2 regions of the Streptomyces sp. NPDC002676 genome follow, and region 2 is predicted to be linked to the other one. Evidence: riboswitches for the same ligand, from Rfam matches in the RefSeq annotation. Region 2 holds a riboswitch; the other holds the start of a gene.
What was found. A riboswitch is a leader RNA that binds a small molecule or an ion and turns the genes downstream of it on or off. The one in region 2 is predicted to bind cyclic di-AMP.
Positions count from the first base shown of each region.

Region 1 (4,267 bases), on a different contig from region 2:
CGCTGTACATCAACTCCCCGGGCGGCTCCTTCGGGGCGCTGGCGGCGATCTACGACACCATGCAGTACGTCAGTTGCCCGGTGGGGACCTACTGCCTGGGGCAGGCCGCCGGGACCGCCGCCGTCCTGCTCGCGGCCGGGGCCCCGGGCAGGCGGTTCACGCTGCCGGGAGCGCGGATGGTGATCGAACAGCCCGGTCTCGGCGAGCCGGTGCGGGGGATGCCCAGCGACCTCGTCATCCAGGCCCAGGAGTTGGAGCGGGTGCGCACCCTGACGGCGGAGATGCTCGCGCGGCACACCGGCCGTACGGAGGAGCAGGTCGACCGGGACCTGGAGCGGGATCTGATCCTGGACGCCACGGCAGCGCTGGAGTACGGACTGGTGGACGGCGTCGTCCCCAGCCGCAGGACCGTGCCCGGCGCGCCCGAGGCCGGGTGAGCCGCCGATGCTGCCGGACCTGCCTCCGCTGCCCGCGCTGACACGGGCCGAGGGCGAGTTGATAGACCGTTACCTGGAGACCGTCGATCTGCTGGGCCGGATCAACCCGGCGCACGACGGTGACACCTACCGCGGGCTGCGCGCGGCGCAGGCGCTGGTGCACAAGGCGTCCGAGCTGCGCGACGCGCTGGTGCTGATGCACCGTCGGGGTGAGACGGAGCTGCACGGGGACACGCTGGCACGGGCTTTGCGGGTGCTCGACGGTGAGCGCCGTACCGCTCGCGTCGCGCTCCCGCCCGACGGTGTCGGCTGATCCGGACACATATCCGAGACGCCGGGAACCGCGTGTCGAAGCCGCGCCCGGGCGGGAGTTGAAACGGCCCGAACGGCGGACCCACGGCCGGCGTATTCACGGATCCTTTTCCGGGCCCCCTCGGCTTGCGCACGGCGCTCGTCCGAGGGGGCCCGAACGCGCTCCGTCCCAGGTCCGGGGCCCTGTAAGGGAACTGACGGTGTCTCGAACGCACCCATGTCCACCCGAACGGGTGAGTGGTGAGTAACACCACAAATCCCCGATTCCATTGGGATTTTCGGACACCTGTGGGTGAAGATCCCTGTCCGACGACAAGCCCCCGCCACCGCGGCGGGGCGGTCCGGGCGGACGCCGAGTCCTGCCGCCGCCCGGACGACAGGTCGACAGGAGTGGATCGGCAGGAGTGGAGGACCCGAGCAAGGCGGGTCGCCGGAACGGAGGTTCGTCCGCACAGCGCGGACGGGCGGAGGTTCCGAGCAGGCCCTTGGGGTGAAGCCGCGGCAACGCGGCCGGGCAACTTCGCCAGCCCGAATCCGACAGGTCATCCTTCACAGGCGGCTGACGAAGGGTTGCGCATGACTGCGCTCAATCGTGTCCCGTCACTGATGGCCCGGGCCGGCACGGCCTCGGCACTCACTCTCGCCGCCGTGGGCGGCACGATCGCGGTCCCGGGTCTGGCCACCGAGGCCTCGGCCGCCACCACGGCCACGAAGGCGCTCCAGGTCGCGGCCTCCAAGAGGGGCGCCCCGTACCAGTGGGGCGCCAGCGGGCCGCGCAGGTTCGACTGCTCGGGGCTGACGCTCTATTCGTACAAGAAGGTGGGCAAGACCCTGCCGCGTACGGCCGCCCAGCAGTACAACAAGACGCACCACATCTCGGCCGGCAGCCGCAGGGCGGGCGACCTGGTGTTCTTCCACTCGGGTTCGAGCATCTACCACGTCGGCATCTACGCCGGACACGGGAAGATCTGGCACGCCCCGAAGACGGGTGACGTGGTGAAGCTGGAGAGGATCTGGACGCGGAGCGTCTGGTACGGCCGGGTCAGCTGAGGGCTCCTCACCCCGTGGACGGTCAGGGCTCCTGCTGGCCGGCCGCCGGCACCGGTTCGGCCGGGATCGTCCACGGGAGCTCGATGGAGACCGTCTTGCCGCCCTCGCGGGTGGGGCGGACGCGGAGTTTGCCGCCGCACTCGGCGGTGAGCCAGCGGATGATGACCATGCCGCGGCCGTTGTCCTGCTGGACCGCGGCGGGCAGTCTCTTCGGAAAGCGTGGATGACTGTCTGTGACGCCGATGCGCAGGTGTTCGTCACGGTGCAGCGCGATGTCGACCGTGAAGGTGGGTGACTGGCCGAAGGTGTGCTGTACGGCGTTCGTGGCGAGTTCGGAGACGATGAGTCGCACGGTGTCGGCCACGTCGGTGTCCGACGGCAGGCCCCACTCCGCGAGGGTGCCCACGACGTAGGAGCGGGCGACGGAGACCGAGGCCGGATCGCTCGGCAGAGTGACGGATGCTTCCAGATGGTCTGCCATGGCGAGGTCGTCCCTTTCCCACGGGACCGGAGTCCGACAAAGGAGCGGATGGTTCGAGTACGGTCCCGGACTGGTGCTTCTTCGCCAGACTGCCATTACCGGGCCGGTCAGGGGAGCGATCCACCAAGATATGCATATATCTGTCGCTCAAAGCGGTGAACTCTGCGACGGGAGCACGTATTTGGGCGGCCCGGAAGGAGTAAGGAGGAGCCCATGCAGAACGGTCCCGCGGTGCGCCGCCGCAAACTGGGCGCCGAACTGCGCACGCTGCGCGCCGAGGCTGGGCTCACGAGTGGCGAGGCCGCCCGGCTGGTGGGCTGGCACCAGTCGAAAGTGAGCCGTATCGAGACGGGTGCCAGCGGCGTGAAACCGGCCGATGTGCGCATACTCCTGGACGCGTACGCGGTTCGGGACGCCCAACTCCGTGAGTTACTACTGTTGTTGGCCGGTGCCGAGGAGAACGCGGTCGGCGCACGCAACCGCTGGTGGCATGCGTACCGCGGGGTATTGCCGCCGACCTATCGCGATTTCATCAGCCTCGAGTCACAGGCCAGTGGCATGCGCACCCTGGAGACCACGGTGGTCCCGGGTCTGCTCCAGACGCCCGAGTACGCCCGCGCGGTGACCCGGGCGGCCGTGAAGAGCCTGGACGAGGAGGCGCTGGACGCGTTAGTGGAAGTGCGTCTGGCCAGGCAGGACGTGCTCCACTCGGATCCGCCGCTGCACCTGGACGCCGTACTGGACGAGGCGGTGCTCCGGCGCGAGGTCGGCGGCCCGGAGGTGATGGCCCGGCAGCTGGAGCGGTTGCTGCAGGCGGCGCGGCTGCCCCAAGTACGGCTACAGGTACTTCCGTTCGGAGCCGGGGCACATGTCGGCCTCACGGGACCTTTCGTAATCTTCTCATTTCCGAGCACTTCTGATCTGGACGTGGTTGTTCTCGACCAATTGACGAGTAGCCTCTATCTGGAACGGAAAGAAGACCTCGTGGCTTACTCGGAGGCCTTCAACACCCTTCGCATCCACGCCCTTTCACCCGAGGAATCGTTGGATTACATCGCCGGGATAGGTGACGGCGCGTAAGGAGGCACCATGTCAGTACTGCCTCGGCACGTCCCGATCAGTACCGATCTGCACGATGCGCAATGGCTGCGCAGCAGCTACAGCACGGGAGCGAACAACTGCGTGGAGACGGCCCGGCCGCGCTCCGGCCCGCGGGCCGGACTGCTCGCCGTGCGCGACTCCAAGAACCCGGCCGGACCCGCGCTGCTCTTCTCCCCCGGGAGCTGGGCGGGGTTCGTGGCCGCGCTCCGGTGACCCGCGGATCCCGACCGACCCCGACCCCGACCCCGACCCTGACCCTGACCCCGACCAACCGCTACCGATCAGATCCGATCAGATGCGTGCGAAGCCCGGCCGTGTCACGCCGACTCATGGTCGCGCCTCGTCGATGACCCGTACAGCGCGTTCGATCTCGGACCCGGAGAGGTCCGCGCGGGCGGTCAGCCGCAGCCGCGAGATGCCGTCGGGCACGGAAGGAGGACGGAAGCAGCCCACGGCAAGACCGGCCGAACGGCAGTCGGCCGCCCAGCGCACGGCGCTCTCCGGGGACGGGGCCCGCACCGAGACCACCGCGGCGTCCGGACGCACCGCTTCCAGACCCGCGGCGGTCAGGCGTGCGTGCAGTTCCGCGGCCACCTCACGGGCCCGTGCCGCCCGCTCCGGCTCACGGCGCAGCAGCCGCAGCGCCGCCAGCGCCGCCCCCGCCGCGGCGGGGGCGAGGCCGGTGTCGAAGATGAACGTCCGGGCCGCGTTGACCAGGTGGTCGATCACCCGGGCCGGGCCCAGCACCACCCCGCCCTGGCTGCCCAGCGACTTGGACAGCGTGGCCGTGACGACCACGTCGTCCGCGCCCGCGAGCCCGGCCTCGTTCGGCGCTCCCCGGCCGCCGTCACCCAGCACGCCGAGCCCGTGGGCGTCGTCCACGACC
Region 1 is NZ_JBSFVT010000006.1:134,056-138,322, reverse strand. It holds gene ACWD3E_RS19065 (ATP-dependent Clp protease proteolytic subunit) at 1-437, shown strand, start outside; gene ACWD3E_RS19060 (hypothetical protein) at 445-750, shown strand; cyclic di-AMP (ydaO/yuaA leader) riboswitch at 1,184-1,322, shown strand; gene ACWD3E_RS19055 (C40 family peptidase) at 1,326-1,799, shown strand; gene ACWD3E_RS19050 (ATP-binding protein) at 1,822-2,280, opposite strand; gene ACWD3E_RS19045 (helix-turn-helix domain-containing protein) at 2,494-3,360, shown strand; gene ACWD3E_RS19040 (DUF397 domain-containing protein) at 3,370-3,594, shown strand; gene ACWD3E_RS19035 (8-amino-7-oxononanoate synthase) at 3,709-4,267, opposite strand, start outside.
Region 1: it holds a riboswitch for cyclic di-AMP, as region 2 does, so the genes downstream of both, ACWD3E_RS19055 (C40 family peptidase) here and ACWD3E_RS13705 (transglycosylase family protein) in region 2, are expected to answer to the same signal.

Region 2 (4,267 bases):
CGACACCGGCAATGGTTACTACGGTGGCCTGCAGATTTCCCAGGACGACTGGGACAAGTACGGCGGCACGAAGTACGCCTCCAGCGCCGACCAGGCCAGCCGTTCGCAGCAGATCGCCGTGGCCGAGCGGATCCTCGCCGACCGGGGCACCACTCCCTGGGCCACCTGCGCCCTGCTCAACGGCCTGACCGCGCACTCCGGCTCCGTGGACGTCGACACGGGCGTCGGAAACCCGGGTTCGGACTCGGCCTCCGGCTCGCACGGCTCCGGTGGCTCCTCCGAGTCCGGGCATTCGCCGGAGGACCAGCAGGACCAGCAGGACCAGCAGGACCAGCAGGACCAGCAGGGTCAGGATTCGTCCGACTCCGCCGACACTTCGGACTCATCCGGTCTGTCGGATTCGTCGCCTTCGTCACCCTCTTCGCCGTCGTCATCCCCGTCGCGGTCGTCCGACTCCTCGGACGCCACCGCCAAGCCGTCCCCGAGTGCGAGCCGTGGCGCGGGCGAGGGCGGCGACTCCGAGGGCTCCGGCAAGGGCGGCGAAACCCCCAAGTCCGACAAATCCACATCATCCGACACTCAAAACGGGCAGGGGGACGGTGGCGCCACCACGGACCCCGCAACGGACGACTCGGACAATTCCTGGCAGAACGGCGGCTCTTGGAGCCTCGTCGACACCGGCTCGCTCAGTAGTGGTGGACGTCACCGTGGCGTCAGTGCGGACGAAAGCGTGACAAACGGTCAGAACGCCACCCGGTCCGGTCGTCATGCGTCCCGCGATGCGAGCACCTACGAGGTCCGTGAGGGCGACACTCTCTGCGCCATCGCCGACTCCCTTGACGTCGACGGCGGATGGCGCGCGCTCTACGGCCACAACAAGAAGGTCATCGGCGCCGACCCGAACCACATCGCCGCCGGTCAGACCCTGGAAATCGGTGCGGAAACGGGCCAGAAGTAGCGGGAGTTGACGCCCCACTAAGCGCCTGAATGTCCGGTTTGGTGAAAGTGTGGGATGAGTCTCAGAAGCCCTGATCGTCTTTGAAATTCCGCGGATCGCGTGGCTACGGTCAAGGCCGCTCGTCACCACGAGCCCCGGCAGTCGCAACGCCGAATCCTGCCAGCGGTTGCCCGGGAACAGTCGTCGCATCATGCGCCGTAGGCAGGAGCGGGGGACCCAAGGTAAGTGCCAAAACCGGCAGTTGACGTCGGTTGCGGCTTGGGGTGAAGCCGTGTCCCGAAAGGGCCGCGGCCGGGCAACTCAACCGGCCCGAACCCGACAGCTCACCTCGCAGGCGTCGGTGAGGGGATCGATCCATGCTGTTCACCGGTAAGGGCAAGCACCGCCGCCCGTTCAAGGCCACCCGCGCCATCGCACTCGCCGGAGTCGCCGGCGCCGCTGTCGCCGCCCCGCTCATGGCGGCCGGCAACGCCTCCGCCGCCACCGCCGCCGAGTGGGACAAGGTCGCCCAGTGCGAGTCCGGCGGCAACTGGTCCATCAACACCGGTAACGGCTTCTACGGCGGCCTGCAGTTCTCCGCCTCCACCTGGGCCGCGTACGGCGGCACCGCCTACGCCCCGCAGGCCAACCAGGCCACCAAGGCGCAGCAGATCACCGTCGCCGAGAAGGTCCTCGCCGCCCAGGGCAAGGGCGCCTGGCCGGTCTGCGGCACGGGCCTGTCGAACACGCCGTACAACGGCACCGCGGCGGCCCCGAAGGCCACCGCCACCCGCTCCACCGGCCAGGCCGCCTCCCGCTCCGCCGAGCGTACGGCCCCGGCCAAGAGCGCGACCGTCACCACCCCGACCGGCAAGAAGGTCAAGAAGGGCGACGGCGAGTACAAGGTCGTCAAGGACGACACCCTCAGCACCATCGCCGAGAAGCACGGCGTCAAGGGCGGCTGGAAGAAGCTGTTCGACCTGAACAAGGACATCGTCCAGGACGCCGACCTGATCTACCCGGGTCAGCAGCTGCACCTGAAGTAAGGCGCGGCCCCCAGTCCCCCCGCCCCGGCGCGTGTTCCCCCGTACGCGCCGGGGCGGGGCTTTTCCGTCCCCGCTGTTCGCCGCTCCCCTCCCCGCTTTCCGCCGCACTTTCCCCACTCTTCACCCGGGGGCTACCCGGGAACCCCTTTGTTCCGGGCGTGAACAATGGGTACCGTTTGCCTGTCCACGGGACGGTCGGTCGATGGCCGACGCCCCATGGACGGTTAGGCTCTAGGCGCAAGGCACAGCCCGCAAAGGCACACGCCCCGCACTTCCAGCGTCACATCCCAAGAAGGAGATGCTCGTGCCGTCCATCGACGTCGTCGTAGCCCGGGAAATCCTGGACTCCCGAGGCAACCCCACGGTCGAGGTCGAGGTCGGCCTCGACGACGGCAGCACGGGTCGTGCCGCCGTCCCGTCCGGCGCCTCCACCGGCGCCTTCGAGGCCATCGAGCTGCGCGACGGTGACCCCAACCGCTACCTGGGCAAGGGTGTCGAGAAGGCCGTCCTCGCCGTCATCGAGCAGATCGGCCCGGAGCTGGTCGGCTACGACGCCACCGAGCAGCGCCTGATCGACCAGGCCATGTTCGACCTGGACGCCACCGACAACAAGGGCTCCCTCGGCGCCAACGCCATCCTCGGCGTCTCCCTGGCCGTGGCCCACGCCGCCTCCGAGGCCAGCGACCTCCCGCTCTTCCGCTACCTGGGCGGCCCGAACGCGCACCTGCTGCCGGTGCCGATGATGAACATCCTGAACGGCGGCTCGCACGCCGACTCCAACGTGGACATCCAGGAGTTCATGATCGCCCCGATCGGCGCGGAGTCCTTCTCCGAGGCCCTGCGCTGGGGTGCCGAGGTCTACCACACGCTGAAGAAGGTCCTGAAGGGCAAGGGCCTGTCCACCGGCCTCGGCGACGAGGGCGGCTTCGCCCCGAACCTGCCCTCCAACCGTGAGGCCCTCGACCTCATCCTCGAGGCCATCAAGCAGGCCGGTTACATCCCCGGCGAGCAGATCGCGCTCGCGCTCGACGTCGCCGCGTCCGAGTTCTACAAGGACGGCAAGTACCTCTTCGAGGGCAAGGAGCGCTCCGCCGCCGAGATGACGGAGTACTACGAGGAGCTCGTCGCGGACTACCCGCTCGTCTCCATCGAGGACCCGCTGTTCGAGGACGACTGGGCCGGCTGGAAGGTCATCACCGACAAGCTCGGTGACAAGGTCCAGCTGGTCGGCGACGACCTGTTCGTCACCAACCCCGAGCGCCTCGCCCGCGGTATCGAGGAGGGCACCGCCAACGCCCTGCTGGTGAAGGTGAACCAGATCGGTTCGCTGACCGAGACCCTTGACGCCGTCGAGCTGGCCCAGCGCAGCGGCTACAAGTGCATGATGTCCCACCGCTCCGGCGAGACCGAGGACGTCACCATCGCCGACCTGGCCGTCGCCACCAACTGCGGCCAGATCAAGACCGGCGCCCCGGCCCGCTCCGACCGCGTCGCCAAGTACAACCAGCTGCTGCGCATCGAGGAGATCCTCGACGACGCCGCGGTGTACGCCGGCCGCAGCGCCTTCCCGCGCTTCAGGGGCAGCGTGGAGATCTCCAAGGGCTGACCCAACCCGGGGTAAGCCTTAGCCAGTCGTACGTACGTCCCCGCACTCGGTCCCGTACCGTGTCCGGGGACGTACGTGCGTGTGAAAGGGGAGGCGGAGAGCCAGATGGCAGTGAAGGACCGGGACCGTTTCTCCACCGCGACCAGGCTGCGCCTGCTCGGCGAGCAGACGGCGGCCCGGGTCTACCGCTCCCAGACCAAGCGGCAGGCCCGCCGCTCCCGGCTCACCGGCCGCGCGGCCCTGCTCGCCCTGGTGCTGTGCTCGCTCATCGTCGCCCTGGCCTACCCGATGCGGCAGTACGTCTCCCAGCGCGCCGAGATCTCCGACCTCCAGCGGCAGCGGGAACAGGCCCGCCGGCGCGTCGAGCAGCTGCGCGACCTCAAGGCGCGCTGGCAGGACGACTCCTACGCCGAGCAGCAGATCCGGCGCCGGCTGCACTATGTGATGCCCGGCGAGACCGGGTACGTGGTCGTGGAGCCGGGCGCGGCCAAGCAGTCCCGCGCCCAACTCGGGACCGCCCGCCGGCCCTGGTACGCGAACGTCTGGGACGGCGTCGACAAGTCCGACGCCTCCGACCAGTGAACCGACAGAAAGACAGCCGAAGACAGTCATGGAAACGCCTCCGCCGCCCACTCCGCGTACCGAGCCGACCGACGCGGACGTCGAGGCCTTCAAGCA
Region 2 is NZ_JBSFVT010000004.1:86,584-90,850, reverse strand. It holds gene ACWD3E_RS13710 (transglycosylase family protein) at 1-958, shown strand, start outside; cyclic di-AMP (ydaO/yuaA leader) riboswitch at 1,142-1,310, shown strand; gene ACWD3E_RS13705 (transglycosylase family protein) at 1,315-1,983, shown strand; gene eno (phosphopyruvate hydratase) at 2,282-3,589, shown strand; gene ACWD3E_RS13695 (FtsB family cell division protein) at 3,695-4,171, shown strand; partial or broken gene ACWD3E_RS13690 (DUF501 domain-containing protein) at 4,200-4,267, shown strand, end outside.